Regions from separate parts of the Vibrio sp. PSi01 genome, predicted to be linked through region 2. Evidence: predicted binding sites of a transcription regulator. Region 2 holds the regulator's gene; each other region holds the start of a gene.
What was found. The regulator PurR, encoded in region 2, represses purine synthesis genes. The targets are predictions, from matches to a motif close to TNANGNAAACGTTTNCNTNA.

Region 1 (10,960 bases), on a different contig from region 2:
GTGCAGGATAACTGGAACACCGTAAGCTTCAGCTACAGCGTGTACATATTTTGCACCAGCTACAGCGCCAAGAACTTGTGCGCCTTGACCTTCAAGTTTAACGCCTTTACCTGCGAAGAATGCAGCGCCACCGTTAGAGAACTGAACAACTACTGGAGCTTTAACTTTAGCAGCTGCTTCTAGTACTGCGTTTACAGAGTCAGTACCAACAACGTTTACAGCAGGAAGAGCAAATTTGTTTTCTTTTGCTACTTCAAATACTTTCTGTACGTCATCGCCAGAAATCACACCAGGTTTTACAAAATCGAAGATCTTAGACATGGAAATAGTCCTATTTATTCTATCGTTTTAAGATTAAAAAACTTAAGTTCAAAAACTTGCAATCGTTTGCTCACAACTTGTGCCATTCTAGCAAAAAAGTGTGATATGCCGCAAACGTTAAAAGGCGAGATTCACATCTCGCCTTTCTGAATCAATTATGCTTTAGCACGCTCTTCAAGCATTGCTACTGCAGGAAGTACTTTACCTTCAACGAACTCAAGGAAAGCGCCACCACCAGTAGAGATGTAAGAAACGTCAGCTTTGATACCGAACTTGTCGATAGCTGCTAGCGTGTCACCACCACCGGCTACAGAGAAACCTGCAGATTCAGCGATTGCTTTAGAGATACCAGCAGTACCCGCTTCGAAGTTCTTAAATTCGAATACGCCTACAGGGCCGTTCCAAAGGATAGTTTTTGCATTGCCGATGATTTCAGCAAGAGCAGCCGTTGAATCTGGACCAAGGTCGAAAATCATGTCGTCGTCTTGAACTTCAGAAACGTGCTTGATTTCAGCTTCAGCGTTTTCATCGAAAGCTTTAGCACATGCAACGTCAGTTGCTACTGGAATAGCACACTCTTTCATTAGCTTCTTAGCTGTCTCAACTAGGTCTGCTTCGTATAGAGACTTACCTACGTTGTGGCCTTCAGCAGCGATGAACGTGTTCGCGATACCACCACCAACAACAAGTTGGTCAGCAATTTTAGAAAGAGACTCTAGAACCGTTAGTTTAGTAGAAACTTTAGAACCACCAACGATAGCAACTAGTGGACGAGCCGGGTTGTCCATTGCTTTGCCAAGAGCTTCAAGTTCAGCAGCTAGAAGAGGACCAGCACATGCTACAGGTGCATAAGTACCAACACCGTGAGTAGAAGCTTGTGCACGGTGAGCTGTACCGAATGCATCCATTACAAAGATGTCACATAGTGCAGCGTACTGCTTAGAAAGTGCTTCTTCGTTTTTCTTCTCGCCTTTGTTAAAGCGAACGTTTTCAAGAACAACTAGTTCACCAGCGTTTAGCTCTAGGCCGTTAACGTAATCTTTCGCTAGCTTAACTTCGCAGTCTAGTGCGTCGTTTAGGTAGTTAACTACAGGTGCTAGAGAGAACTCTTCGTTGTATTCGCCTTCAGTAGGACGACCAAGGTGAGAAGTAACCATAACTTTTGCGCCAGCTTCTAGGCAAAGTTTGATAGTTGGTAGAGATGCAAGGATACGTGCATCTGAAGTTACTTTACCGTCTTTTACTGGTACGTTTAGGTCAGCACGAATAAATACGCGTTTACCTGCAAGTTCCAGGTCAGTCATCTTGATCACAGACATGTTTTGTCCTCTCAAATTTAAATAAATATAAAGTTTTGGAAACTCAGCAACCCTGCTAAGCCTATAAATTATTCAACTGGTAATTCTTTAACTACTCATAATATGTGGATACTTTGTATTTATTTCAAGCTAAAAAATAAATAATCCGCACATTTGCTTCTAGGTCTTACTTCTTGCTTTCAGAAGCTTGCATTGCAAGAACCGTATCCAGCATTCGGTTCGCAAAGCCCCATTCATTGTCACACCACACCAGCATTTTCACTAGGTGGCCGTTGCTCACTCGCGTTTGTGAACCATCAACAATTGCGCTATGGGGATCGTGATTAAAGTCGATGGAAACGAGCGGCGCTTCAGTATAGTCAACTATATTGTGTAATGTACACTGGGACGCATTAACAATGGTTTGATTTACGTCATTAACTTTCACATTTGTATTAATTGTGACACTTAAATCCATCGCAGTTACGTTTACCGTAGGCACACGCACAGATATCGCTTCGAACTTGTTAGAAAATTTCGGGAAGATCCTTTCAATACCTTTGTGCAATTTGGTATCAACAGGAATGATGGATTGGCTTGCAGCTCGAGTACGGCGAAGGTCGCTATGATATGCATCGATCACTTGTTGATCATTCATTGAAGAGTGAATAGTCGTGATGGTCCCAGACTCAATACCAAAAGCGTCATCAAGTACCTTGATGATAGGGACAATACAGTTAGTCGTGCATGAACCGTTGGAAACAATTCGATGGTCAGCTGTGATAGTGTCGTGATTCACACCGTAAATAATGGTGTTATCAAGGTCATTCGCACCAGGATGTGAAAATAGAACTTTTTTAGCCCCTGCAGCGATGTGCGCTAGGCCATCATCTCTACAACCGTAGACGCCAGTACAATCGAGAACAATATCCACCTCAAGGTCACGCCAAGGCAGCAGTTCAATATCAGCAAGATGTAAGATACGAATAGTATCAAACTCGCCTTTATCTTCTGCACCAATACCATGGTGGATATAGATGTGCTCTTGATCGTTGGAGATCTTCTTACCAAAGCGACCGTGACTGGTGTCGTATTGTAATAAGTGAGCCATAGCGTCAGGCTGAGCAAGCTCATTGACAGCTACCACTTTGATTTGTTGGCTTTTGCCACTTTCATAGACAGCGCGCAATACATTACGCCCTATTCGTCCAAATCCATTTATCGCGACTTTTAGCATAGTTCCGTACATCTAACCAAAATTTCGTGCAACAGATGATAACTGAATCCTACCCAAAAGGCATTACTTGAATACCTCAGTCTACTTAGGACAGGTTGATCTGCTACTTATAAAGATGAGTCTAGGAGAAAACAAATCCCAGATACAAAAAACCGAGCTCAGCGCTCGGTTTTTTCCTTCATTTAACTGTTAGCACAAGGCCATCAGTCAATGATTAAGCAAGAAGCTCTTTCGCTGTGTTTACTACATTTTCAGTAGTGAAACCGAACATCTTGAATAGCTCACCCGCTGGTGCAGATTCGCCGAACGTTGTCATACCGATGATCTTGCCACCGAAACCAACGTACTTGTACCAGAAGTCAGCGATGCCAGCTTCTACAGCGATACGTGCAGTTACGTCAGATGGAAGTACAGATTCGCGGTATTCAGCGTCTTGCTTATCGAATGCGTCAGTTGCAGGCATAGAGACTACGCGTACTGCTTTACCTTCAGCTGTTAGTTGTGCTGCTGCTTCAACAGCAAGCTCAACTTCAGAACCTGTAGCAATGATGATTAGCTCTGGCTTACCAGCACAATCTTTCAGGATGTAACCACCCTTAGCGATATTAGCTACTTGCTCTGCGTTACGATCTTGTTGTGCAAGGTTCTGACGAGAGAAGATTAAAGATGAAGGACCATCTTTACGCTCAATAGCCAGTTTCCAAGCAACTGCTGATTCAACTTGGTCACATGGACGCCATGTGCTCATATTTGGAGTCAGACGTAGAGAAGCGATCTGCTCAACCGGTTGGTGAGTCGGGCCATCTTCGCCAAGACCGATAGAATCGTGCGTGTAAACTTGGATGTTCTGAACTTTCATCAGAGCAGCCATACGCATTGCGTTACGCGCGTATTCCATGAACATTAGGAACGTTGCACCGTATGGTACGAAACCACCGTGCAGAGCGATACCGTTCATGATAGCCGTCATACCGAACTCACGTACACCGTAGTGGATGTAGTTACCAGAGAAGTCAGTTGCTTCAAGAGACTTAGAACCAGACCACATAGTTAGGTTAGAAGGCGCAAGGTCAGCAGAGCCGCCCATGAATTCAGGTAGCATCGCACCGAACGCTTCTAGTGCATTTTGAGACGCTTTACGTGAAGCGATGTTAGCTGGGTTAGCTTGAAGGTCAGCAATGATTGCGTTTGCTTTCTCTTCCCACTCAGCTGGAAGTTCGCCGTTAGTACGACGTTTGAATTCTGCTGCTAGCTCTGGGTAAGCCGCTGCGTATGCGTCAAACTTAGCATTCCACGCTGCTTCTTTCGCTGCGCCTGCTTCTTTCGCATTCCACTCAGCTGCGATATCTGCTGGGATTTCGAAAGGACCGTGTTCCCAACCAAGCGCTGCTTTAGTTGCTGTGATTTCATCTGCACCTAGTGGAGCACCGTGACAGTCGTGCGTACCCGCTTTGTTTGGAGAACCAAAACCGATGATAGTTTTAGTACAGATAAGTGTTGGACGAGGATCTGCTTTAGCCGCTTCAATTGCAGCATTGATAGCGTCAGCATCGTGACCATCAACAGCAGGGATTACATGCCAACCGTAAGCTTCAAAACGCTTAGGTGTATCGTCAGAGAACCAACCTTCAACTTCGCCATCAATAGAGATGCCGTTGTCATCCCAGAAAGCAACCAACTTACCAAGGCCTAGCGTACCCGCTAGAGAACATGCTTCGTGAGAGATACCTTCCATCAGACAACCATCACCCATGAATGCATAAGTGTAGTGGTCTACGATGTCGTGGCCTTCTTTGTTGAACTGTGCAGCCAGTGCTTTCTCAGCCATTGCCATACCAACAGCATTAGTGATGCCTTGACCTAGAGGGCCTGTCGTTGTTTCGATACCAGGAGCGTAACCGTACTCAGGGTGACCAGGCGTCTTAGAGTGCAGCTGACGGAAGTTCTTAAGGTCTTCAATTGAGAGCTCGTAACCTGCCAGATGAAGCAGAGAGTAAATCAACATTGAACCATGCCCGTTAGACAAGATAAAACGGTCGCGGTCAGCCCACTCTGGGTTTCCTGGGTTGTGGTTCAAGTGACCACGCCAAAGAACTTCAGCGATGTCAGCCATACCCATAGGTGCGCCAGGGTGGCCTGAATTTGCTTGTTGAACGCCATCCATGCTAAGTGCGCGAATTGCATTGGCTAGATCTTTACGAGAAGGCATGTCTGCTCCTGAGTACATAAGCGATTTAAAAAAGAGATTAATGCTAAAATTTTCATTCTTATTAGCGCGGGTATTCTCTCAAACGACTTTAGCGACTGCAAACGTTTTACTGGCATTTTAACAGTCATTTTTCGCAATTTTCGAACATTTACATCGCTTGGCAATGGCTTATCCCGACCGATACGCAAACGTTTAGTTATGACATATCATAAAAAAGAGCTTGTAATTCGACCGCTGGAATTTAGAATAGCCGTCTAGATGTAGAAACACCTACAAAATATACTGTATTTAATGGCAGCGCTTGCTAGCTTGCGATGCCTAAAATTATTTGCATTTAACTGTTTGCAACTAAAAACTAATTGCAACTAAAAACTAAAAGTGGAGCTCTCATGGCTAAGCACCTATTCACTTCTGAATCTGTTTCAGAAGGCCATCCAGATAAAATTGCAGACCAAATCTCTGATGCTGTTCTTGATGCCATCTTGGAACAAGATCCAAAAGCACGTGTTGCTTGTGAGACTTACGTAAAAACCGGCATGGTTATGGTTGGCGGTGAAGTAACAACGTCTGCATGGGTTGATATCGAAGAAATCACTCGTGAAACAGTACGTGAAATTGGTTACGTTCATTCTGATATGGGCTTTGACGCTGACTCTTGTGCCGTTCTAAACACAATTGGTAAGCAGTCTCCAGACATCAACCAAGGTGTCGATAAAGCAGACCCTAAAGAGCAAGGCGCTGGCGACCAAGGCATCATGTTTGGTTACGCGACTAACGAAACACCAATCCTAATGCCAGCTCCAATTACTTACTCTCATCTTCTTGTTAAGAAGCAAGCTGAAGTACGTAAGAGCGGCAAACTTGACTTCCTTCGCCCAGATGCGAAATCTCAAGTAACATTCCAGTACGACCAAGGTAAGATTGTTGGTATTGATGCTGTTGTTCTTTCTACTCAACACTGTGATTCAGTAACAACTCCGGATCTACGTGAAGCGGTAATGGAAGAGATCATCAAGCCAGTACTTCCTGCTGAATGGATCAACAAAGACACTAACTTCTTCATCAACCCAACAGGCCGTTTCGTAATCGGTGGCCCAATGGGTGACTGTGGTTTAACAGGTCGTAAGATCATTGTTGATACCTACGGCGGCGCAGCTCGCCACGGTGGCGGTGCATTCTCTGGTAAAGATCCATCGAAAGTTGACCGTTCTGCAGCTTACGCAGCGCGTTACGTTGCGAAAAACATCGTTGCTGCTGGTATGGCTGATCGTTGTGAGATTCAACTGTCTTACGCTATCGGTGTTGCAGATCCAACATCTATCATGGTTGAAACGTTTGGTACTGAGAAAGTCGCTCACGAAATCATTATTGAAGCGGTTCGTCAAAACTTCGACCTACGTCCATACGGTCTTCAAGAAATGCTGAACCTTCTTCAACCTATCTACAAGCAGACAGCTGCATACGGCCACTTCGGTCGTGAAGAGTTCCCTTGGGAAGCGACTGACAAAGCAGCAATCCTTGCCGACTTCGCCGGTCTAAAATAATTTAGCCACTGCGATTTGTTTCTTTAAAGCCCTTACTTGTTAGTAAGGGCTTTATTTTTATGTACTTATCTAACCCTTACTCTGCGTAACTCGCTCTACCTGCCTCCTTTACCGTTAACCACTTAGTATAAAAAGCCATTGATAATTTGTGTTTTCTAGTACTAATGACAATAGTTAAGGTAACTCCTAGCAGATCAAGCTCACATTTAACCCCAATGCAGTTAAGCCTAATATCAATAGTTAAGTGAACGCTAGAACAATAACTAGGACGATAACGAGCACTTTAGCTCAATCCCATAATGCTCATTTAAGCCACAATATTGAGCTCTATGGAATTATAACTAGGACGTTATTTAACTAGGGGGATCTATGCCTCGTACCGCGCACCCATCCGAACTGAACGATAAAAAACACAAGGTCAGCGATCAGGATTATGCTCGCACCATTCCTTGCAACCAAATCAGTATTTCTGCACCCTTTCATTGGTTGTCGCTTGCTCTGCATGACTTAGTGAGAATGCCATTAATCAGCGCGTTTTACGGGCTGTGCTTTATGGCTGCGGCAATCGCCATTGTTCAACTTGTCCAGTGGCAAGGAACGCACTTGGTCGTGATGCCAAGTTTGATCGTGTACATGTTGATAGGGCCATTTCTTGCTCTGGGCTTGTATGACGCTGCTTGGGAAAGAGAAAAAGGGCACAACGCTAGTCTATTGCACTCGATGAAAGCCATCACGCGTAATTCTACCCATCAATGGGCCTTTGCGATTGTATTAATGGTCGCGATGATATTCTGGATGCGTATCGCTGCGTTATTGCACGCACTCTACCCTTCAGTACAAGGCGCGCCATTGACCGAATTTGCTCCCTTTTTAATCACGGGTTCTGTGATTGGTTTTGTTATCGCAAGCCTAATATTCAGTATTTCTGCCTTTTCAATTCCATTGATGATGGAGAGACGTGTTGATGTCATGAGCGCTATTTTCACTAGCTTTAATGCCGTGAAATCGAACATCCCTGCAATGGTCGTGTGGGCGAGTATTATTTGTACCGGTATTCTGGTGGGCTTTGCAACCTACGGAATCGGAATGATCGTCACCATGCCGCTACTTGGCTATGGTACATGGCATGCTTATCATGAAATCATCAAAAAGAAACATCACGTATAAATCGTAGAGAGATCGACGAGCAGTGTTATTATGAGGCCTTAGCGTTAATGCTGAGGCCTTTTATTTGGAGTTAACTCGCTTGTCATACACCCCGCAACAACATCGAGCCAATAAGAAATTGGCGGAATGCTTAACCACCGCTAACCAACATTTCTCACGTGTATTTCCATGCCCGCTCATCACTTACAAGTTAAGAGGTAAGGCAGCAGGAAAAGCCTACTTGCAGCTGAATGAAATTAAGCTCAACCAAATACTTTTTACAGAAAATGAAGAAGCCTTTATCAACGAAGTGATCCCTCATGAAGTCGCACACCTGATCACACATCAAGTCTTTGGACGCGTTAGACCGCACGGCAATGAATGGAAGTACGTAATGGAAAAGGTATTTAACGTACCAGCCAAAACCACTCACAGCTTTGAAATCACCTCAGTACAAGGGAAAACCTTTGAGTACCAATGTGAGTGCACCACTTACCCGTTATCCATAAGGCGACACAATAAAGTACTTCGAAACCAATCGACCTACCGTTGCCAACTGTGCCAGCAAACCTTAGCTTTTACGGGGACTCAACTAAGCTAGTTAGGGGTTGATTAACTCAATAGAATAAATCTAATAGAGAGATCTAACATTTGAGTGCTAGACTGATGTTTATCATACTTTTATCAGTCTTTTTCTATGCAAAAAATCACCTTCAAAGCATTTGGCCTACCTGTGTCTTTTTACTTAACGATAGTATTTGGCCTACTGGTAACCCAAAGTGTTTTCGCGGCACCACCGAGCTCATTTTCCAAAGCCAAAAAAGAAGCAGTGAAGATTTATCTCGACCACCCGACCTCATTTTATTGTGGCTGTGACATTACTTGGAAGGACAAAAAGAAAGGTATTCCCGACCTTGATGGTTGTGGTTATCAAGTCAGAAAACAACAAAAGCGAGCGAGTAGAATTGAGTGGGAACATGTGGTCCCAGCTTGGCAGTTCGGCCACCAGCGTCAATGCTGGCAAGACGGCGGACGTAAGAACTGCACTCGAAATGACAAGATATTCAAATCGATGGAAGCCGATCTTCATAACCTGACACCTGCCATTGGCGAGGTTAACGGTGATCGATCCAATTACAATTTCAGTCAGTGGAATGGAATGGATGGCGTGAGCTATGGTCAGTGTGAAATGCAGGTCAACTTCAAACAGCGCAAAGTTATGCCACCGGACCGAGCAAAAGGATCTATCGCGCGAACTTATCTTTATATGAGCCAAGAATACGGTTTTAAACTATCTAAGCAGCAAACGAACCTGATGATGGCATGGAACAAGCAATTTCCCGTAAATAAATGGGAATGTACTCGTGATGAGCGAATCTATGCTATCCAAGGTAATCACAACCCATTTGTCTACCCTGCTTGTAACTAACTTCTACCACACAATCACCTCGAACAAACAAGAGTTTCAAAATTGCCTCTGAAACTCTTGCCCTACCCTTGTTTTTTCGACTAAAAGCATCCATGTTAGGCAGAGATAAAATACCCAAATGAACATATTTATAGGTTTACCAGCATGAGAATCCCTCGTATCCATCACCCAGAACGCATTCATCAGTTAGGTTCACTCGCTTTAGGCGAAGATGCCGCGGGTCATGTTGGTCGAGTCCTTCGCATGAAAGAAGGCCAAGAAGTGCTTCTATTTGATGGCAGCGGCGCTGAATTTCCAGCAACCATTGCAGAAGTATCAAAGAAGAATGTCACAGTTAATGTTACTGAACGTATCGAGCGTAGCAGCGAATCTCCGTTAGACTTGCATTTAGGCCAAGTGATTTCACGTGGTGATAAAATGGAGTTTACGATTCAGAAATCGGTTGAGCTTGGTGTCAACACCATTACCCCACTGATTTCAGAGCGCTGTGGCGTTAAGCTTGATACTAAACGCTTCGAGAAAAAGCTCGCGCAGTGGCAAAAGATTGCTATCGCAGCATGTGAACAATCAGGCCGTAATACGGTTCCAGTTATTCGCCCAATCATGCAACTTGAAGAGTGGTGCAGCGAACCGAGCGAAGCGTTAAAACTAAACCTGCATCCTCGTGCAAAATACTCAATCAATACCCTTCCAGAGCCGATCAGTAAGGTGCGCCTATTGATCGGTCCTGAAGGCGGACTGTCAGCTGAAGAAATCGGTATGACAGAACAATACAAATTTGAAGAGACGCTACTCGGCCCACGTGTACTTCGTACCGAGACAGCAGCTCTAACCGCAATTACTGCCTTACAAGTCCGTTTTGGCGATCTAGGCTAGGAGAAAAAAATGATCAAACTTGGCATCGTAATGGATCCAATTTCATCCATTAACATCAAAAAAGACTCTAGCTTTGCCATGATGCTTGAAGCTCAGCGTCGTGGTTACGAAATCCATTACATGGAAATGGATGATCTACATTTAGATCAAGGCGTAGCCATTGCTGACACTAAGGTTGTTGAACTAAAAGAAGATCCAAACGGCTGGTACGAATTCAAATCAGAACAGACTATCGCTCTCTCTGATTTAGATGCAGTACTGATGCGTAAAGATCCTCCGTTTGATACAGAATACATCTACGCAACTTACATTCTTGAGCGTGCTGAAGAGAACGGCGCACTGATCGTCAACAAGCCACAAAGCTTACGTGACTGTAACGAGAAGCTATTCACGGCTTGGTTCCCTGAACTGACACCAACCACTATCGTGACTCGTAAAGCTGAAAAAATTAAAGCATTCCGAGAAGAGCACGGTGACGTGATCTTAAAGCCACTTGATGGCATGGGTGGCGCGTCTATCTTCCGAGTAAAAGAGGGCGATCCAAACGTATCAGTGATCATTGAAACACTGACTAACCACGGTCAAAATTACGCTATGGCACAAACCTTTGTTCCAGACATCAGCAATGGTGACAAGCGTATTCTTGTGGTTGACGGTGAACCAATGCCTTACTGTCTAGCGCGTATTCCTGCAAAAGGGGAAACTCGAGGTAATCTTGCTGCTGGTGGTACAGGTGAAGCTCGCCCGCTGAGTGAAACAGACTGGGCTATCGCAAGAGCAGTTGCTCCTGCACTTAAAGAGAAAGGCTTAATCTTTGTCGGACTTGATGTTATCGGCGACAAGCTGACTGAAATTAACGTGACAAGCCCTACTTGTATCCGTGAAATTGAAGCTGCTTTT
Region 2 (10,960 bases):
TATGCAACTAATTGATTTTCTATTTCAATTGAAATAATTTATTAAATTCACGATGGAAAATAAATGAGAGCCATTAATTACATCTTATTATGGAAGCTTAACGAGACTGTAACTTAACTAAAATATTGTAACTGAAAGAACAGTGTTTAGTTGTATACCTGATGTGTGACGGGTGTTAATGTAATGTTTCGTTCGGATGGTGTTATGTGAGCTGCTTTAAGTCTTAAGAAAGCAATCGGTTGCCATGACGCAGAATGGCGTATTAAAAATTGAAATCGGCACAAAAGTCGATAACGTATATCAAACCAAGTGCAAAGAATAGTGCACACATAACAACGTTTGGCTTAGGATACTGTCACTGTATGTGAATGGATATTCGTTAAGTTCCGAAATGAATGTTAGTGCTCATCCCCCTGAGGAAGATACCTCTACGAGCACTGACATCGACAAGCTATAAATATATGGAGAATAAAATGGCTGGTGTATTGGGAATGATTCTTGCTGGTGGTGAAGGTTCTCGCTTGAGACCTTTAACTGAGTCTCGCAGCAAACCCTCGGTTCCTTTCGGTGGTAGCTACCGCTTAATTGATTTCGCTTTGAACAACTTTGTTAATGCTGATCTGATGAAGATCTATGTTTTAACACAATTTAAGTCACAATCACTGTTCCATCATATGAAAAAAGGTTGGAATATCAGTGGTATAACAGACCGATTTATTGACCCTATTCCGGCACAAATGCGCAAAGGAAAGCGTTGGTATGAAGGCACAGCAGATGCAATCTACCAAAACATGGGTTTTATGGAATTGGAAGAACCTGATCAAGTCTGTATTTTCGGTTCTGATCATATCTACAAAATGGATATCAAACAGATGCTTGATTTCCACAAAGAAAAGAACGCGGCTTTAACGGTTTCAGCGTTACGTATGCCACTTTCCGAAGCTTCTGAGTTTGGTGTTATTGAAGTTGATGCTGAAGGTCGTATGATTGGTTTTGAAGAGAAACCTGCAAATCCCAAGTCGATCCCGGGAGATCCTGAATCAGCGCTTGTTTCAATGGGCAACTACGTGTTCGAAGCGAAAGAGCTTTTTGCTGAACTAACGGAAGATGCAGATAGAGAAGGGTCGACACACGACTTCGGCAAAGACATTATTCCCAACATGTTCCCACGTGGTGACGTGTTTGTTTATGATTTCAGCACCAACCGTATTACCGGTGAGAAAGAAGAAGTTTACTGGCGCGATGTAGGTACGATTGACGCGTACTGGCAAGCGCACATGGATCTTCTTAAGAAAGATGCGCCATTCTCGCTATACAACCGCAAATGGCCTTTACACACTTATTACCCGCCACTACCACCAGCTACGTTTACTGATTCGGCAAATGGTCGAATTCAGATCATTGATAGCCTTGTGTGTAGCGGTAGTTATGTACGTGGTTCGCGTATTGAAAAGAGTGTATTGGGCTTCCGCAGCAATATCGCATCAGCATGTGATATTAGCGAGAGTATCTTACTCGGTGATGTAAAAGTGGGTGAGGGTTGTATCCTGCGTCGCGTTATCATCGATAAAGATGCAGACATCGCACCGGGTACACAGATTGGTGTAAACTTGAAAGAAGATAAAAAGCATTACCACGTCTCTGACGATGGTGTAGTAGTGATTTCTAAAGGAGCACGAGTTGGTTACTAAGACTCTCTCGGTACTTTTTGTAGCGTCTGAAGTTGAAGGCTTGATTAAAAGTGGTGGCTTGGCTGATGTAGCCAAGGCACTGCCTAAAGCGTTACAAACACTCGAACAGGATGTTCGAGTGACCATCCCCGCTTATCGAAATATACCTAATATTGACTCCGCAGAAGTTATTTTAGCCACTGAACTCGATCATTGGCCTCATACCGCTTATCAGGTTAAGAAGTTGAGCGTTGAAGGCGTTCAAGTGTTTGGTATTGAATGTGCTAAATATTTCGACCGCCCTGAAATGTATGCCGAGAACAATCAAGCTTATGCTGATAATGGAGAACGTTTCTCCTTCTTTAGTGCCGCTTGTTTAGATATGTTACCAAAGCTTGGTTTCCAGCCTGATATCGTTCATGCGAATGATTGGCATACTGGTTTTGTTCCTTTCTTGCTCAAGTCTCGTTACCAACAACACGATTTCTTTGAAAATACACGCAGTGTCATTTCAATTCACAATGCGGTTTTCAAAGGGGTGTTCTCATATGATGAGCTGCAGTGTCTACCTGAAATGCACAGCTACAATGTACCAGAAGCAGCGGTGAGTGATACTCACGTTACTATGCTAAAAGCAGGCGTGTTGTGTGCAGATAAAGTCAACGCGGTAAGCCCAACTTATGCAGAAGAGCTGAAAACGGAATTAGGAAGCCACGGTATGTCGGCTGAGTTTCAACATCGTTCGGCAGACTTGTTTGGTATTCTTAACGGCTGTGATTACGGTGCTTGGAATCCGGAAACAGATGTGTTCCTGCCTCGTAAGTATAAAGCGACGAAACACAGCATGGTTCGTGGCAAATCAGCTTGTAAGCAAAAACTGCAACAAGATGTTGGCCTGCCCCTGAATGATTGCGCTGTTTATGGCATGGTTTGCCGTTTGACGAATCAAAAAGGTGTCCATTACTTACTGCCGATCATCGAACAGTTCTTGAAAAACGACCTTCAGATTGTGATTGTCGGTACTGGTGATCCGGTTTTGGCGAGTCAACTTAAAGAGTTATCAGCACTTCATTCAGACAAGTTCTCTTTTGTCGAAGCGTACAATAACGAATTGGCACACTTGGTTGAAGCGGGTTCTGATTTCTTTTTGATGCCTTCGGAATTTGAACCGTGTGGTTTAAACCAAATCTACAGCATGGCTTACGGTACTTTGCCGATTGTTCGTTCTGTGGGAGGTTTAAAAGACAGCGTGAATGATTACGATGAGGATTCTGAGGTCGCGACTGGGTTTGCTTTTGAAGAGCCAACCCCACAAGCACTATTGGCAGTGTTACATCGATCGTTGTTACTTTATGCGCAAACGCCGTCTGAAATTAAACGGGTTCAGCTTTATGCTATGCAGCAAGATTTTAGTTGGGAAGACGCTGCTAAAGAGTATCTAGCAATGTACCATACTGCATTTTAACGTTAATTTAATCTCTTGATGTAGCTGATGTACACCATTAGCACTAAACAACGGAAGGCGCTCTTTTCACAGAGTGCCTTTTTATTTGTTGGTCTGTCTACATCACGTTTGAGAAGACAGAGCTTGCAAACTCATGTCAGTCAGGTAGAAAAGAGGGAGTAGGTATTCACATGACTAATGGTAGGTTTGACACTATTATCACTTAAAGTTCTTAATTGCGTGATATCCTTAGTCATCGCCTTGTGATGAGGCACAGCTCCATTTTAATAATTAAAGCGATAGGTATGTCTGAGAGTTTATTATTCCATAAAACATTTACTCACCCTACGAGCGACGAGTGGGTTGTGTTTGTGCATGGCGCAGGAGGAAGTTCCTCTATCTGGTTCAAACAGATCAAAGCGTATAAACAGCATTTCAACTTACTTCTCATCGATCTGAGAGGGCACGGTAAATCAGACAATATACTTAAAGGGCTGATTTCGAATCGTTACACCTTCAAATCGGTAACGCTCGATATTCTCAAAGTTTTAGATCACCTAAAAATTCGTTCTGCCCATTTTGTTGGCATGTCTTTAGGTACTATCATAGTACGTAACGTCGCTGAGTTAGCAGCAGGGCGTGTGCGTTCAATGGTATTAGGCGGTGCTGTTACTAAGCTAAACACTCGCTCTCAAGTTTTAATCAAATTAGGTAACTTAAGTAAACACATCATTCCTTACATGTGGTTATACAGTCTTTTTGCGTATGTAGTAATGCCGCAGAAAAGCCAAAAAGAGTCTCGTCACCTTTTTATCCGTGAAGCTAAAAAACTGTGCCAAAAAGAGTTTAAGCGCTGGTTTATCTTAACGGCAGATGTAAACCCTTTGATGAAGTATTTTAAAGATAGGGAATTACCAATACCGACTCTTTATTTGATGGGCGAACGTGATTACATGTTTATTAAGCCTGTAAAAGAAATGGTGGAAGCACATGAGTCGAGCGAGCTAGTAGAAATTCCGAATTGTGGACACGTATGTAATGTGGAAAATCCTGAAGAGTTTAATCAGCGTTCGATTGCGTTTATTCAAAAGCAAATTCAGTGATTATCACGATTCTTTATCAGAACAGACGCTCGAATAGAATTGAAACAAAAACGGGAAGCTAATTTTAGCTTCCCGTTTTTGTTTGGAGGAGGTATCTGACCGAGTTGTTATATAAGGCCGTTGGAGCCACTTTACCTTTCAAAACCTGCTATTCAGGAGAAGCAGCACCGCACTGCCAACAAGAGCCAAATTGGGCTTCATTGACTTCATGACACTGTCTGCAACGCCACTCTTCATAGATTATAGAATCTTGCTGTTTTTGGTATTCATTGACAATAACACGTGCCTTATTGGCTTGTTCTGGTTCATACAGCCAAACATACGGGTCAGTATCTTCTGTAAAAGGGATTTCTCCTTTCAAACCAAACAAACCCTCACCACGGACCTCACACGCAATATTCTCACTTTCTAGCAATCCACATATGATGTGAGCTTCAGTAGGGTTCGATGCGCTAAAGATTTTCATTGAAATAGAACCTTATTTGGCTATGTGTGTTATCTAATCTATATCCATTATTCAGCTACAGGTGTTGAGCGAAACTTACCCATCAACCATTTAGCAATAATTGGGAATATACCTAGTAATGCAAATGACAACAGCACTGAAGGAGACACGATACCCGAAAGTGAATCTATTTCTGCGAGTTGAGTACCAGCATTTAAGAAAACAGCTGTACCTGGCAACATCCCAATTTGACTCGTAATGTAGTAACGACTTACCGACATCGGCGTTAGACCCATCAACAGGTTGATAAGGAAAAATGGGAATACAGGGATCAGGCGTAGAGAAAATAAGTAAAATGCCCCGTCTTTTTCGACACCTTTATTCATGGTCGCCAATTTGTCGCCGAATTTGGTTTGAATCCAGTCACGTAACAAATAGCGGCTACTCAAAAAGGCGATAGTTGCACCGATTGCACTGGCGAATGACACCAATAACAAACTATTCCAAAAACCAAAGAGCGCAGCACCCAATAGGGTCACAACAGCAGCTCCTGGAATCGAGAAAGCGGTAATCATGACGTAAGCTGCGAAATAAATAGCAGCCGCGGCGATAAAATTACTGTCAATGTATTCATTCAAAACGGCTTGCTGAGCCTTGGCATTCTCAAGTGTGAGGTATTGGCCAAAGTTGACGCCTAGTAAGACAATCGTTATTACCAACACAATACCCAATATCATTTTCTTACTCATTGATACTTCCTCTAAATTTTCAATGCATACCGATAGTATAGATAGACAGGTAAAGCTTAGATTAACTTTCAACAGATATAAAAAAAAGCCGCATAAATGCGGCTTAGTTATGTGTAGTTTTAACTGATAATGTTAATTTACGCGACTGATAAGCTCTTCGCGACGCTGCTGCGGTATAACAGACCAATGTGTACCATTAATCGCACCTTCTAGCGCCCAAAGTAACTCGATACTGACAGAGGACGCGTGAGATTCCTTGATGGCGTTAAACGCGTTTACAGAGCCAGATTCATATAAACGTTCTACGGAATCTATCCCAGCCTTTTTCAACATGCGCTCGGTAGCAAGTCGAAGGTTAGGAAGGTCTTTTAATCGAGTTGGTTTAGCAGAAGACTGTTCAGCTTTTTCATCTTTAGCAAAACCCAAAGACGTAGTCGCAAGCTGCAAGATTTTTTCTTGATCCTGCCACAGGCCTTCAGGCAAAGCGAAATATTTAGTAACAACAGGGAAGCCACGTTTTTTGTAAACGTAAGGTTGAAACCCTTGTTGTTCAAATTGTTTTGTTGTGCATTTGTCCGCTCGTATATGCAACTGGTCATTTACAACCAGAGCAAACATCGTGTCATCGGCAAAAAGACCGAAGCCACCAAACATTGAACGTGATTTTATTTTTCCTAGGGACTCAAATAACTTCATTGAGTCCTTTAGTATCGGTTTATCCATGTTATTTATCTCGGTGTATTTGAACTACGCCACCAAATAAGCAGGTCCGAGAGATTAGCAAAATGTTGCAACTAAATTGTCAATAAGCCGTAAATTACTAAATTATTAGTAACCACTGCATTTTGCCATCGGTAACCCCGCTACCATACCAACGAGTGGTTTAGGCCGGAAGCTTTGCGTCTCACTCTTTCGAGTGGTTTGCCCTGTGCGTGACTGATTAAATAGAATAAAGTTTTTGTTGAATGAAGCTCACACTTGTTATTTCAAAATGTGATATTGCTTCAATTAATGATCTTGCTGTTATGATACCAGGTTCATTAATGTTGTTGATAAAAAAAGCGCACCTAAAGGTGCGCTTGATTAGAATAAACTGAATTTATCAATTAATTTAACGTTTTAACTGTACTTCGTTCAACAATTTCAGGGTGCATTTCGAAAACGCGTTTTTCATGATCTTTATCTTTGATGCGTTCTAACAAAATTTCGAATGCATTTTTACCAACACGACGCTTCGGTTGGTGAACCGTGGTCAATGGTGGGGAGAAATATTCAGCGAGTTCGATGTTATCGTAACCAATAACTGATATATCTTCAGGAATGCGAATTCCTTTTTCTTGTAATCGACTCATCAAACCTAGTGCCATGGTGTCGTTGAAACAGAACACTGCCGTTGGGCGATCTTTCATCTCAACAATCTTATCTGCTGCTATAACAGCAGTATCACATTCAAAGTTACCTTCAATGATCAAGCGTTCGTCAGTGGCAATATTAGCTTCGTCAAATGCACGTTTGTATCCTGCGATACGTTCAACACAGGCTGCTTTATCTAAGTGGCCACTTAAACAAGCAATCTTAGAGTGACCGCGTTCAATAAGGTACTTGGTCGCTAGGTAGCCACCTTCTTCAGAGTTATCAATGATCTTGTCGGCTTGAGAGCTCTCAGGACCCCAGTCCATCACTACTTTAGGAATGTCAGCGTGACGGTCTAACATTTCTCTTAGTTCTTCAGTTAGGTCTGAACACATAACCAAGATGCCATCTACACGCTTCTCTGCAAGCATTCGAATGTAATCACGTTGCTTCTCATAAATACCGCCTGTGTTACACAAAATCAAAGTGTAGCCTTGACGGTAGCAGTAGCTCTCTACGCCATCGATAACCTCAGAGAAGAATAGGTTGGTTGACTGAGTTACTAGCATGCCGATAGTGCGTGTTGTATTACATTTCAAACTACGAGCAACAGCACTCGGTGCATAGTTTAGTTCGTCTACGGCTTTGTTTACTTTTTCTTGAGTCGCTTCTGCGACAAAACGTGTTTTGTTGATTACGTGAGAAACGGTTGTTGTTGATACGCCTGCTAAGCGAGCGACATCTTTTATAGTGGCCATGGTTTTATCCTATTAGAAGCTACTTTCCCAAAGTACGGAATAAAGTAGCCGTTAAGCTACTTAACTAAGAGCTTAAATTTGTAGGGCTCTTTGGGTACTAAAGTGCTAAAAAACAAAAAACCGCTATTGAGCGGCTTGTCTTAACACCGAAATGCTTTGAACTTAAATAAGCTTAGCATTTCGTGAATGTTTCATATTTTATCGTTTGCGGTCACAATTTTAGACTGACTAGAAATTACTCGCAATATAATTCACCCAGAAATCCGGGTGAATTGTCACATTCTACTGAATTTATTTACCTAGTCGTTGGGCGAACTTATTCACCAGCTAAATATTGAGTGTCTAAATTGCAAAATGCGAGTAGCAAAGACGAGACCGAAGCGTAGAAACCAAACTGGTCAACGTCATGACATTTCACATTAAACTTTGGCAACCAAGTAAGTAGTTGCTGATCGATAAACTGCTGTTGAATGACGAACGATTTCTCTAATTCTTCTTCAAGCTCAGTTTCATTTGAACGGATGATTAGATTGCCAAGGAAGTCGAGTTCGATAGCAATGTGATCTGCAGGTTCTTTTAAGTCTTGGTTCACGATTAAGTTGTGCTTAGCCATGATGTCTTCCATGTCTTTAGCTGGCTTATCGTTTAATAGACCTGTTTCGCCGATGTACATTGAAGCGTAAGGTAAAGCACCATGTTTGTCTGTCTTCAAGAAAAGGTCGCAGAAGTCAGCAGACAGTTCCAGTTGGGCATCTTCACGTGTTTGTAGACGGTTCAATGCGTCTACAAGCTTATCAATCGAAGGCTTTAGAGCTTCATTCGAACCTAAACCAGAAAGGAAAGAACGAATTTCAACAGAGTGGTAGTGATCGAGTTCTTCTTGAGTGAGCTCTTTGGCGAATAAGCTTGATAACCACCAGTAAATTTCTGCTCTTTGCTCGTTGAATGCTTTCGTATCTTTCATTTCATAGATCCTGATTTAGTCTTGTGATGTTTATATACCCAGCGCCGTTAAGTCATTTGGGTACAAGCACACCAAGGCTGAATAACAAGGTTATTTGCTAAGCGCAAAGTGACTCGTTCGTAGTAATGCCTATATTGAATTGCGATGGACGATAAATAGCAAGGTTTAAGATTGTCTTGTATCAAAAAAAATCCATGTTTCTGGCTTTTATCTTCAGTACCACTAGAATTGTTACTAGTCATGAATAGAATAGTCATTGAAACTATTAAATAAGAAAAGTGGTGTAGATGAGCTATCACGTATTGGTCGTAGAAGATGATGTGGTAACCCGCAGTAAACTGGTTGGATATTTCCAGAACGAAGGTTACACAGTGAGTGAAGCTGAGAGCGGCGCTCAGATGAGAAACGTGTTGGAAGAAAACAACGTTGATCTCATTATGCTGGACATCAACTTACCAGGCGAAGATGGATTGATGCTAACTCGCGAATTACGCAGTCAATCAGACATTGGAATTATTTTAGTTACTGGACGCACGGATAGCATCGACAAAATCGTAGGCCTTGAAATGGGCGCAGACGATTATGTTACTAAACCCTTCGAACTTCGCGAATTATTGGTTCGAGTTAAAAACTTACTTTGGCGTATTGCTGCTGCTCGTAGAACAGCGACGGGAGTGGTGGAACAAGCAGAAGATGAGTCTGTTGTTCGTTTTGGTGAGTGGACGTTTGATATTCCTCGCCGAGCGCTAAGCAAAAATGGTGAGCCGGTTAAACTGACTAAGGCTGAGTATGAGTTGCTAGTCGCACTCTCTTCTTACCCTAACCAAGTATTAAGTCGCGAACGTATTTTGAACATGATTAGCCACCGAGTGGATGCGCCTAATGATCGCACTATCGATGTGTTAATTCGTCGTATGCGCGCAAAAATGGAGTTTGATCCCAAGAACCCACAGATTTTTGTGACGGTTCACGGTGAAGGTTACATGTTCGCTGGTGACTAAACCCTTCGGGCGTTTTAATCAGTAAAAAAAGACAACTAGCGTAAAAAAGCCGAGACATCATTGATGGTTCGGCTTTTTATTTCTTGCCATACTATTGGTTATTGCTAACCATCCGAAAATTAATAGATATCGATTTGAGACTAGGCCGCAGAAACGACGCCATTATCTTCTTCTAAAATAGAAGGCTCAGGGACAACGATAGGCTCTTCAACATTATCATTACTCGTGTCTAGCCAATCGCGCAGGCTTTGCCAAACTAACCCCATGGTTTCGTGCCAATAACGTTCGGTCTGCTCAAGGTATAGCGCTTTAGGCATGTACTTATCCCAAGGCTCTACAATGCCTTCTTGTGCAAGGTAGTTGGTTGGTGCCGCTAATGGTTTCATACCCGCAGCATGGAATTCATTCAAGGCGCGAGTCATATGGCTAGCCGATGTAACTAATACCATCTTTTTATTTTTAACAAACGCGGCGGCTTGGCGGGCTTCTTCCCACGTGTCTTTTGCTGTTTCAAGCAAAATGATGTCAGGTTTTGAAACCCCAAGCGCTAAAGCCACTTTAGCCATCATTCTTGCATTACTCACTTCAGTCCCCGCACCATAGCCAGACAAAATGAGTTTGGCACCAGGATAAAGGCGTAAAATACGAATGCCTTCACTTAAACGCATCAATCCTGTGCGACTAAGCTCAGATGTAGGTGGGATTTGGTCGTCTACGACGTGACCACTGCCGAGAACCATAACGTAATCGATGGTGTCATCGACGGGTAAAAAAGCGGTGTGTTGCCTTTCCATTGGCATTAAAAGTTGACTAGAAACTGGCTGGAAAGCGATGAGGAAAATACCACAGAGGGCTGAAAGGGTAATTAGGCAACCAGTCTTCCTTTTGGTAGTAAACATCACTAGGGCTAAACCCAGAAAAGCGAGAATTAACATTGCTGGCAGTGGCATCAATAATGAAGACACTACTTTTTTCAGCTCAAACATATCCGAATAGTCCGAAAAAACATCACTTGGTAGTAAAAAGAGACATCGCCTCTTTATTCCTGAAATTCCTGTGACAGAATAGCAGGCACGATAGGACATAATAACTCAAGTAGCCGTGACTGAAGACCGTAATTTCGACGATATTGCCCACAAATTTGCAAAAAATATTTACGGCTCTGACAAAGGAGAGATCCGTCAGATCATCGTATGGGAAGATTTAGAACAAGCTTTGAGCAAATTTGATGGTTCCATATCTCCGTTGCATATACTCGATGCTGGCGGTGGGCTTGCACAAATGTCGCAAAAAATTGCGTCGCTTGGGCATAATGTTTCTCTGTGTGACCTCTCTTCTGAAATGCTGAAACTAGCAGAAGAAAGTATCAGCGAAGCAGGTTTGCTAGAGCGGTATCGTTTTATCCACTCTCCCATTCAGAATGTGGCAGAACATCTCGATGGGAAAGTCGATGTTGTGATGTTTCATGCTGTG
Region 3 (10,960 bases), on a different contig from region 2:
AAACTCAGTTAAAAGAGGGAAAAACCCTCAGCTCTCATTTCACGTACTTTAAGTTGCGTAACAAAATATAAGAGATAAGCCTTATGTACCAAGACCTAATCAAAAGTGAATTGAACGAAGCTGCTGACGTTCTTAACAAGTTCTTGAGTGATGACCACAACATCGCTCAAATTGAAGCGGCTGCAAAACTGATTGCCGACTCATTCAAACAAGAAGGCAAAGTGCTTTCTTGTGGTAACGGTGGCTCACACTGTGATGCCATGCACTTCGCGGAAGAGCTTACTGGTCGATACCGTGAGAACCGCCCAGGTTATGCTGGTATTGCGATTTCAGATCCTAGCCATTTATCTTGCGTGAGTAATGATTTTGGTTACGACCACGTATTTTCTCGCTATGTAGAAGCGGTAGGCCGTAAAGGTGATGTGCTGTTTGGTTTGTCGACTTCTGGTAACTCTGGCAACATTTTAAAAGCGATTGAAGCTGCTCAAGCGAAAGGCATGAAAACCATCGCCCTAACAGGTAAAGATGGCGGTAAAATGGCAGGTTGTGCAGACATCGAAATCCGAGTTCCACATTTTGGTTACGCAGATCGCATTCAAGAAGTTCACATTAAGATTATTCATATTGTGATTCAACTTGTTGAAAAAGAAATGGAATAGTCGTTTACAGAGATTTAAAGCACAGCTTAGGCTCTGCTGGTTTTAATAGGGAGTAGATTAAACCATGTGTGAATTGCTCGGTATGAGCGCGAATGTGCCAACTGATATTTGTTTTAGTTTTACTGGTCTGATGCAGCGTGGAGGTAACACAGGTCCACACCGTGATGGATGGGGTATCACTTTTTATGAGGGAAAGGGTTTTCGTACTTTTAAAGATCCTAACCCTAGCTGTGAATCTAAGATCGCAGAGTTGGTTCAAAACTACCCAATTAAAAGCCAGGCTGTTGTCAGTCATATTCGTCAAGCCAACCGTGGTGGGGTTAATCTTGAAAATACTCACCCTTTTACCCGCGAACTTTGGGGAAGATACTGGACTTTTGCTCACAATGGTCAGTTAACAGACTACGATGATCTTATCAGTGGTCGTTTCAGACCGGTAGGTGAGACGGACAGTGAGCTCTCTTTTTGTTGGTTATTAAAACAGCTCGAGGATCGCTTTCCTGAACCGCCTCAAGACATGGAAGGCATGTTTCGCTTTGTTGCTGAGTGTTGTGACCAGTTACGAGATAAAGGTGTCTTCAACATGTTGTTGAGTGATGGTGAGTATGTGATGACGTACTGTACCAATCATTTGTACTGGATAACAAGACGCGCGCCTTTTGGCAACGCGAGCTTAATTGATGAAGACGTTGAGATTAACTTCCAAGAAGAGACCACGCCGAACGATATAGTTACCGTAGTGGCAACTCAACCTCTTACATGCAATGAGGAGTGGTTTAGAATGAAGCCTGGCGAATATGCGCTGTTTCATTTTGGTGAGCTGATAGGTAACAACCATCAAGCGTTAGAAGATGTTGCTTACGCACCTAAAAAAGTTGCGAGCCAAGCACCGACTGAGCCATTGAGCTAAAACCTCCGGGTAGTATTATTTGCTCTGAACAAAAGAGAGGCCGCTTACTGAACCAAAAGATCAGTAAGCGGCCTTTTTATTTGATTTAGTTTTTGACGAACTACTCTTCTGCGTAACCGTGCTTGCCCAATGCTATACCGTCTAAGATCGCTTGCCCGTTTACCATTAATAAACGATCTTCAGCGAACCATTTGCAGACCATCGGATAAATACAGTGCTCTTGGGTGAGGACTCGGCTTGCTAACATGTCAGCATCATCGTCTTCAAAAACTGGTACCTTAGCTTGTAAGATCACAGGTCCGCCATCGAGTTCTTCTGTTACAAAGTGAACACTTGTACCGTGCTCTTTATCTTGCGCATCAATAGCGCGCTGATGGGTGTGTAAGCCGGGGTATTTAGGAAGTAGAGAAGGGTGGATGTTGATCATTTTCCCTGCGTAATGGCGAACAAACTCTGAACTTAGAATACGCATGTAGCCCGCGAGCACGATCAAATCGGGTTGGTAAGCATCGATTTGAACCATCAATTCATGATCAAACTCTTCGCGTGAACCAAAGTTTTTTGGATTAACAGAATGTGCGTTAACACCTGCGGCCTTTGCTCGCTCTAACCCAAAAGCCTCTGCTTTGTTTGAGAACACAGCTTTAACAGAAGCATCAATCATATTGTTATCGCAGGCATCTAAAATTGCCTGTAAGTTACTTCCGCTTCCTGAAACTAAAACAACGATGTTTTTCTTAGAGTGACTGGTTTTATTTGAGTGATTATTTTTCATAGAGTGGGTCATACGATTAGTTAACAGGACTGTTTACAATTTACCTACATAAACTAAGGTTTTCTGCGGGCCAAATAGCAAAATGAGGACCATTAGGTCCTCATTGATTAACTAAATAAGTGAATACATCACTTATTTGATTTCTACTTGCTCTTCACCAGCTTCAGCGTTTGCGATCTCACCGATAACCCAAGCGTTTTCGCCTTCAGCTTTCAGTAGTTCAACAGCTGCTTCAGCTTGATCTTTAGGTAGAGCCACAACTAGGCCTACACCACAGTTGAAAGTGCGGTACATTTCAAATGTTTCCACGTTACCTTTCTCTTGTAGCCAATTGAAGATAGCAGGCCATTCCCAGCTCTTGCCATCAATCACTGCTTTAGTGCCTTCAGGAAGTACGCGTGGGATATTTTCCCAAAAACCACCGCCTGTGATGTGCGAGATAGCATGAATGTCATGCTCAGCAATCATCTTAAGCGCTGACTTAATGTAAATCTTAGTTGGTTCTAGTAGGTGCTCACCGATTGTGCGGCCTTCTAGTTCTTCACTCTTATCAGCACCAGAAACTTCTAGAACTTTACGAATTAGAGAATAACCGTTTGAGTGTGGACCACTTGAGCCAACAGCAATAAGTGCGTCGCCTGCTGCTACTTTAGTGCCATCGATGATGTCAGCTTTTTCTACAACACCAACACAGAAGCCAGCTACGTCATAGTCGTCACCTTCGTACATACCTGGCATTTCAGCCGTTTCACCACCGATTAGTGCACAACCAGCTTGAACACAGCCTTCAGCAATACCAGAAACAACGTCTGCAGCTGTATCTACATCTAGCTTACCTGTTGCGTAGTAGTCTAAGAAGAATAACGGCTCACCACCTTGAACGATTAGGTCGTTCACACACATTGCCACTAGGTCGATACCAATGGTGTCGTGTTTTTTCAGATCCAAAGCAAGGCGAAGTTTAGTACCAACACCATCAGTACCTGAAACCAGTACTGGCTCTTTGTATTTCGTTGGAAGTTCACATAGGGCGCCAAAGCCACCAATACCGCCCATCACTTCAGGGCGACGAGTGCGTTTAACTGCACCTTTAATACGGTCTACTAGTGCATTACCTGCGTCGATATCAACACCAGCGTCTTTGTAGCTTAGAGAAGAAGTATTACCACTCACGGGATAGTCCTCGAACTTAAGTTGGATGTGAAAACGGCGCTATTCTAACAGGGCTTGATTACGAAGAGCAAACGTTTGCGCGGTTTTTTTTATTAGAATAAAGATTCTGAAATAACCACACAGTTCGTGTATAATCTACAGGTTTGTTTAAATATTGCCGGAGTTGGAAATGAAAGTTGTTGAAGTGAAACACCCGCTAGTAAAACATAAAATTGGCCTGATGCGTGAAGGTGAGATTAGCACTAAGCGTTTTCGCGAGCTAGCAACAGAAGTGGGTAGCCTTCTAACGTATGAAGCGACATCTGATTTCGAAACTGAGCGAGTAACCATTAATGGTTGGAATGGCCCAGTAGAAGTTGACCAAATCAAGGGTAAGAAAGTAACAGTAGTACCAATCCTACGTGCTGGTTTAGGTATGATGGATGGTGTACTTGAGCACATGCCAAGTGCTCGTATTAGTGTAGTTGGTATCTACCGTGATGAAGAAACACTAGAACCTGTACCGTACTTCAACAAGTTAGCATCTAACATTGATGAGCGTATTGCTCTAGTTGTTGATCCAATGTTAGCGACTGGCGGTTCTATGATTGCAACTCTTGATCTACTAAAAGAGCAAGGCTGTAAAGTCTTTAAAGTGCTTGTCCTTGTTGCTGCACCTGAAGGTATCGCGGCTCTAGAAAAAGCGCACCCAGATGTTGAGCTTTACACAGCTGCAATCGATGAGAAGCTAAACGACAAGGGCTACATTGTTCCTGGTCTTGGCGATGCTGGTGATAAAATCTTCGGTACTAAGTAATTCGGTTTCAGCTTAAGTGACTCAAACCGTTTCTTAACTCGCTGAATTAGCCGTATTAATAAAAGAGGGAGAGCATTCGACGCTCTCCCTTTTTTGATCTTGTTGGTTTGTGATTCTTTTGAATCTAGCACTACCGATGGATTAATCGATTTGAGCTTTGTCTACCACAGTATTGTCACCTAGCTCTTCTGGAAGTACTAGGTTAAGTAGAATCGCCACGATACCGCACAAGCTTACGCCTTGTAGGCTGAAGTCACCAATACCAAAGGCCATACCGCCAATACCAAAGACTAAAGTAATACCCACAATCACAAGGTTACGTGATTTATGCAGGTCAACGTTGTTCTTGATGAGTGTGTTAAGGCCCACTGTTGCGATAGAGCCAAACAGTAGAATCATGATGCCACCCATTACAGGAACCGGAATCGTTTGAAGTAGTGCGCCTAGCTTACCAACCAATGCAAGAACGATAGCAGTAACAGCAGCCCAAGTCATGATCACTGGGTTGAATGCTTTCGTCAGCATTACTGCACCTGTTACTTCACTGTAGGTTGTGTTTGGCGGAGCGCCCAGCATAGAAGCTGCGATTGTAGCCACGCCGTCGCCTGTGATAGTACGGTGTAAACCTGGCTTTTTAAGGTAGTCTTTACCGGTTACGTTAGAGATAGCAAGCATGTCCCCTACGTGCTCTACGGCTGGTGCGATAGCAACAAACACCATAAAGAAGATAGCGTTGATGTTAAATTCTGGTGCTGTGAAGTTAGGTAGTGCTAACCAGGCTGCTTGAGTGACAGGGGTAAAATCAACGACTCCGTATACTAAGCTCGTTACATAACCCGCTACAATACCACCAAAGATAGGCAGTAGTTTAAGGAAGCCTTTCGAGAAAACACTGATGACAATCGTCACTAGTAGTGAAATAGAAGAGATCCATAATGCTGCATCAGCATCGATAAGTTGCACAGCACCATCACCGGTTTTGCCTAACGCCATGTTTACTGCAACGGGTGCAAGACCTAAGCCGATCACCATGATTACAGGGCCAACCACGACTGGTGGAAGTAGTTTATGGATGAAAGCAACACCTCGAACTTTAATCAATGCGCCCATTAAGACATACACAACACCCGCAGCCATTAGGCCGCCCATTGTTGCGCCAATGCCCCAAGTTTGAATACCAAACATGATAGGTGCGATGAATGCAAAAGAAGATGCTAAGAAGATTGGCACTGAGCGGCGTGTAATCAGTTGGAATAAAAGAGTACCGATACCCGCGCCAAAGAGTGCAACGTTAGGATCAAGCCCAGTTAGTAGCGGCACTAATACAAGTGCACCAAAAGCTACAAACAGCATTTGCGCACCTTGCAAAGCATTTTTCATGTGAAGTCCTTAAATTGGTCGTTATATGAAAAGTGGAAAATAAAATTCGCAGGATTCTATCACTTAGCAATCGATTGCTATACCAAATAGATCAAATTTATTTATCTTAGTGATGTTTGTTGCTATCAAAATAAGAAGAAATACAGTTTACAAGTGAACGATTTATCATGGTCAGGTGATATTTTGTGGTTATTAAACACAGTGGGCGCTATCGACCTTGCCCCCCAATCCATAGTTGCTTATCATCTAGGCACAAGATTTGAATATTAGGATCAGTATGCGCTACATAGCATTTTTGTTAATGGCACTATTAGCCTCTCCGAGTTATGCATTAACTCAAGTAGATATTTTTAGTGCTGAAGTTGCGATTAACGCTGAAAACAAGCAGCCAGAACAAGTGGCAAGAAATACCGGTATGGAGCAGGTATTGATACGTGCGACTGGCCAAACTGATGTTGCATCGAACGAAACCATTCAAAAGGCGATGCGTAAGAGTTCGCAGTACATGTCTCAAATGAGTTTTGGCGAGAGCAATGACCAATCAACATTGCGCATGCGTTTTAACGGTGCTCAAATCCGTTCTCTATTGACCCAAGCGCAGTTACCGTACTGGCCTGATACTCGTTCAAACATTCTTGTTTGGCTCGTAGAAGAAGACAACTACGACAAAAATATTGTGTGGGAACACTCCAACTCACAATTAGCGGCAGGTTTACAAGCTAACGCAAAAGAGCGCGGCTTGCCTCTAACGCTACCTGTGGGTGACTTTGATGATATTACAGGTATTGCGACTTCTGATTTGTGGGGCAGCTTTGTTACGCCAATCAGTAAAGCGAGTCAGCGTTACCCTGTTGATGCTGTGTTGGTGATTAAGGCTCAATCTTCAGGTTTACGTTGGACTTTGTACGATCAAAAGCCGAGTCAATTGACGAGCGCACCAACATCGCCAGTGAGCGGTTCAGTGTCGGGTAACAGCGCTACGACTTCTAAGAAGCTAGTCGACCAAATCAGCAACTACTACGCAGGTAAAAGTGCGGTTACCGTAGCCAGTGAATCTTCGGAATCAATATTAACGCAGTTTATTAGCTTGAATAACGCGCAGGATTTCTTCCAACTGGAGAACGCACTTAAGCGTCTAAATTCAGTTGCAAGTTTAGATATTCTCAAGATTCAAAACAACGAAGTGACGTTCCGAATTCACTTATTGTCGACTCAACAAGAGTTTGAGCAAGAAGTGGAAAGCATTCGCCAAGTCGCAAAGGTTGAAGAATCTTACATTGAACCTGAAGTGAGCCCTGAATTTGAAACGCAAGACAACGCCATGTCTGTAGGCGATGATTCAGCAGCTATTACTGATACGACCCTGAACGATGGCGCAGAAGCGACGGTTAACGAAGCAGACCCAAGTGTTCAAGTCATCAAAGGTAGTAAGTTATCAGCTAAAGCGGATGCTGAGCTAACGAATACGTCTGGCTCGGAAGAGCTAACAGTTGTTGCGCCAGTACATGCTAAGCCAAGTCTAGTATACGAATGGGTTCGCTAGTAATGGTCTACTGACATTGCGGATTGAAATGCATTCATGAAAAAGCCCTGCAAGAGAAATCTCGCAGGGCTTTTTGTTTGTTTATTGTTGCTTTTTCTACTTGTACTAGCTAAAGGTAACCGAACCTAAGTTATTGCTCGAACTTAGCTTTCTCTTTCTTTTCTACTTCAGAAAGACGCTTGAGCTTGATGCCCAACTCTTTTGCTCTAAAACGAGTAAATAAGATATTACCCGCGAACCCTAAGGTAGTCAGGAGTAGTTCTACAGCCGCTAATAATCGCTCACCACCGTCTATATACAAAATAGTTAATGCGTGTAGGAAGTAGAGCATTAAGACGAAATTCGCCCAAGCATGCGTATAAGGTTTGCCTGCTAGAATGCCTGGTAATGGCAGTAACAGTGGTATAGCCCAAGCAATCGCAAGCGTTATATTACTTAGATGAGGGTGCGGCGAAAGTGTCATCTGCCAAGCGACTACCCAGAATAAAAGTGACAAGTTACCCGTTAGCGCAAGGTAGCGAAATAACTTGGTTTTGGGAGACATAGCCTTCTCTGGCATATACATCATTGAGAAATTCCCTTCTGGTTTATGGCGATACGTGCTAAGCGTTTGCCTAGGTTCTGCGCCAACTCAATCTCTTCTTTGCTTAAAGAAGCGCTCTCTCCAGTACTGCTTGCACCGTAAGGTGTGCCGCCGGTTTGAGTGGTGTGTAGTACTGGCTCTGAGTAGGGGATACCCACTAATAACATGCCATGATGAAGCAGAGGCAACATCATGCTTTGCTGTGTCGTCTCTTGACCCCCATGCAGTGATGAAGATGAGGTAAATACGCAACCAGGTTTGTCTATAAGATCGCCATTGATCCATAGTGATGTTGTGCTATCCCAAAAGTGCTTCATTGGCCCAGCCATATTGCCAAACCATACTGGACTACCTAGTGCTAAACCATCGCAAGAACGGAGATCTTGCAAGGTCGCAATAGGATCTGTTGGTTGATAGCGCGAATCAGGCTGCTCTTCTACTGTGTACACGTCGTTCACCGTTCTTAGCATGGCTTCGCAGTTCGGGATGGATTCAACCCCTCGTGCAATCTGTCTTGCTAGAGCTTGAGTATTGCCGTGGCGACTGTAGTAGAGAACAAGGATGTTGATGCTCATATTGGCTTACAAAATCTCTAATACTTGTTCTGGTGGACGACCAATCTTTGCTTTGTTGTTCGCGACAACCACAGGGCGCTCAAACAGTTTTGGATTCTTGGCCATTGCAGAGAAAAGCTCCTCATCAGTCACTGATGTATCAGCCAAGTTTGCTTGTTTGTAGTCAGTTTCTTTGGTGCGCATCATTTCGCGAACACTGTCAAAACCCAGTTGAGTGAAAAGTACTTTCAGCTGCTCGACAGTTAAAGGCGTGTCTAGATACTTGATAACTTCTGGTTGTATACCGTTAGCTTCAAGCAGTTCGAGAGTTTGACGGCTCTTTGAGCAACGTGGATTATGATAAATCACGACAGACATGGTTCTTCCTCATTATTATTTTTGGTTTGATTTTCAGGAGAAGCCATTCGAGTGGCTTCTTCACTGTATCCGTTGAGCTTTCGTTTTCGTTTTGCGTTTACTTGCAGCGAGTTGAGCGATTTACTGTAGCGATAAGAAACGTTCACGCTGAATCATTAATTGGTCAATTCGAGCATCGTAACGCGCTTGTTTTAGGCTACCGAGTTCTGCGATTTGGCTTGCTTGCGTATAGTACTGAATCGCTTTGTTCCAGTTAGCTTGCAATGCCAAAATCTCTGCACGAGCGGCAAGGTCTTCATCGCTGTTACCTAGGTTAATGTTTACCTTTGAAAGCAGATGCCAGCCATTGGTGTCGTTCGGGTTGTCATGCGTGTAACGCTGTAATACGCGAACGGCTTCTTGAAGTTCTTCATTTTCAATTAGCGCATTGGCGTAGTTAATGGTCAGTACTGAGTTATTCGGTTGACGAACCAGTGCTGACTTGAGTTCTTTAATCGCAATTTCAGGCTTTTTTTGCTCGATATGCAGATCTGAAATCGCATCTAAATAAAATAGGTTTGTTGGATCGCTGTTGATGAGCTTGGTTAAAATCGGCGCTGCTTTATCTAATTTGTTAGAATCAAGGTAAACCAGTGCTTGGCCGTATTCTAATGATGGAACCAACGCTTTCGGCGCTTTTTTCAGCTTACGTTCAAACCAATCGAGAGCAGCATCATTATTGATACCCGCGTAGCGTGCAACAATGCGGGCTCTTGCTAGATGGTAATCCAACGAAGGCGCCAGTTTTAGTGGTGGATAGCTACGAGCACGAGCTCGTGAATCTGTGATTCGATCTTCTGGCAATGGGTGAGTTAATAGCATTGGTGGTGGTGTACTCGCATAGCGATATTCATCGGCTAAACGGCCAAAGAAACGCGGCATAGCGTTTACATCGAACCCAGCTTTTGCAAGTGTGTTGATACCAAATCGGTCCGCTTCTTTTTCATTACTACGTGTGTAGTTTATTTGGCTTTGCATGTTGCCTGCAGTCGTTGCTGTTAGAGCTGCAATACCCGCTTCAGGAGCTGCAATTGCCAATAATACCGAGGCCGCAAGTGCTGCGATGGTCGCTGGGGAACGACGAGCTTGATCTTCCATACTACGTGCTAAGTGACGCTGAGTAACGTGCGCGATTTCGTGCGCTAATACTGAAGCTAACTCACTTTCAGATTGTGCATGTAGGAACAGACCTGAATGCAATGCTACATAGCCACCAAAGAAAGCGAACGCGTTAATGTTGCGGTCACGGATCATAAAGAATTGAAAAGGTGTCTTTACATCGTTCGCGTTCGCGACAAGGCGGTGGCCTAGAGTATCAATATATTGATTTAGAACCGGGTCGTTGACGATAGGCTGACTGCTTCTGATGATGCGCATGTAGGCATCACCATAAATTAGTTCTTGATCGATAGTGAGTGTGCCACCAGCCGCGGTGCCAATATCTGGAAGCTCCAAACTGTTGGTGTTTGCCAACGTTGGGGTGCTTAATGTAGCTGCGATGCATAAGCAAGCAATTGAACGAGCGCGTTTAAACATATTAGTCAGTAATACTCCGTTTCTTCTGACAGTAAGACAAGTGCAATGCAAATTGGTTCTTTATCTGATTTAACCTTTGCCAAGTACGTGCGCTATCATAAAGGAAGATGAATGAATGATGGCGCGTTTTCAAAAACAGATTACAATACGACCCTTATAATAAGCATCGAGCCCAAGAATGACACCTAATATTCTAGATTTACGCCAAGAGCGATGCCCAATGGCGTTATTATTAGCCAAGCGTCACAGTGTAAAGTTAGAAGTAGGCCAATCATTGTCAATTTATGTTTCTGATAACAGCTCGATGAAAGATATTGTTACTTTTTTGTCTAAGCAAGCTTATGTTGTCATGACAGAGGTTTGTTCTAATTACCACCATCTCCTCATCACTAAAAAGGAATCGCAGTCAGATGCTTGAAATGGTCAATCGTTGGTATAAACGACGTTTCTCTGATCCACATGCTGTCAGTTTGGTTGCCATCATTCTATTCGGCTTTATTACGATCTACTTCTTTGGTCATCTCATTGCGCCATTATTGGTTGCTATTGTTTTGGCTTACTTACTTGAGTGGCCCGTTACCCAACTTCAAAGACTTGGTGTGCCAAGAACACCATCGGTGATGTTGGTGATCAT

Region 1: a site for PurR is predicted at 5,246-5,265, ahead of metK (methionine adenosyltransferase). Genes of this name have one in related genera too.
Region 3: a site for PurR is predicted at 3,581-3,600, ahead of purM (phosphoribosylformylglycinamidine cyclo-ligase). Genes of this name have one in related genera too.

What each region holds. Positions count from the first base shown of each region.
Region 1 covers NZ_JBHNYN010000005.1:373,721-384,680, forward strand. The annotation lists gene fbaA (class II fructose-bisphosphate aldolase) at 1-321, opposite strand, end outside; gene ACFI6G_RS10750 (phosphoglycerate kinase) at 477-1,640, opposite strand; gene epd (erythrose-4-phosphate dehydrogenase) at 1,807-2,856, opposite strand; gene tkt (transketolase) at 3,071-5,065, opposite strand; gene metK (methionine adenosyltransferase) at 5,455-6,609, shown strand; gene ACFI6G_RS10770 (DUF2189 domain-containing protein) at 6,979-7,776, shown strand; gene ACFI6G_RS10775 (SprT family zinc-dependent metalloprotease) at 7,856-8,356, shown strand; gene ACFI6G_RS10780 (endonuclease) at 8,453-9,184, shown strand; gene rsmE (16S rRNA (uracil(1498)-N(3))-methyltransferase) at 9,329-10,060, shown strand; gene gshB (glutathione synthase) at 10,070-10,960, shown strand, end outside.
Region 2 covers NZ_JBHNYN010000003.1:360,078-371,037, reverse strand. The annotation lists gene glgC (glucose-1-phosphate adenylyltransferase) at 462-1,691, shown strand; gene glgA (glycogen synthase GlgA) at 1,681-3,135, shown strand; gene ACFI6G_RS06965 (alpha/beta fold hydrolase) at 3,420-4,217, shown strand; gene ACFI6G_RS06960 (putative signal transducing protein) at 4,366-4,683, opposite strand; gene ACFI6G_RS06955 (TVP38/TMEM64 family protein) at 4,731-5,411, opposite strand; gene ACFI6G_RS06950 (TfoX/Sxy family DNA transformation protein) at 5,544-6,134, opposite strand; cyclic di-GMP riboswitch class I at 6,262-6,347, opposite strand; gene purR (HTH-type transcriptional repressor PurR) at 6,518-7,522, opposite strand; gene torD (molecular chaperone TorD) at 7,839-8,486, opposite strand; gene torR (two-component system response regulator TorR) at 8,774-9,487, shown strand; gene elyC (envelope biogenesis factor ElyC) at 9,628-10,473, opposite strand; gene cmoM (tRNA uridine 5-oxyacetic acid(34) methyltransferase CmoM) at 10,589-10,960, shown strand, end outside.
Region 3 covers NZ_JBHNYN010000005.1:11,466-22,425, reverse strand. The annotation lists gene lpcA (D-sedoheptulose 7-phosphate isomerase) at 84-659, shown strand; gene ACFI6G_RS09155 (class II glutamine amidotransferase) at 724-1,569, shown strand; gene purN (phosphoribosylglycinamide formyltransferase) at 1,670-2,344, opposite strand; gene purM (phosphoribosylformylglycinamidine cyclo-ligase) at 2,477-3,517, opposite strand; gene upp (uracil phosphoribosyltransferase) at 3,687-4,313, shown strand; gene ACFI6G_RS09135 (uracil-xanthine permease family protein) at 4,455-5,693, opposite strand; gene ACFI6G_RS09130 (DUF2066 domain-containing protein) at 5,971-7,236, shown strand; gene ACFI6G_RS09125 (DUF2069 domain-containing protein) at 7,367-7,804, opposite strand; gene wrbA (NAD(P)H:quinone oxidoreductase) at 7,801-8,394, opposite strand; gene arsC (arsenate reductase (glutaredoxin)) at 8,401-8,751, opposite strand; gene bepA (beta-barrel assembly-enhancing protease) at 8,872-10,326, opposite strand; gene ACFI6G_RS09105 (sulfurtransferase TusA family protein) at 10,505-10,744, shown strand; gene ACFI6G_RS09100 (AI-2E family transporter) at 10,737-10,960, shown strand, end outside.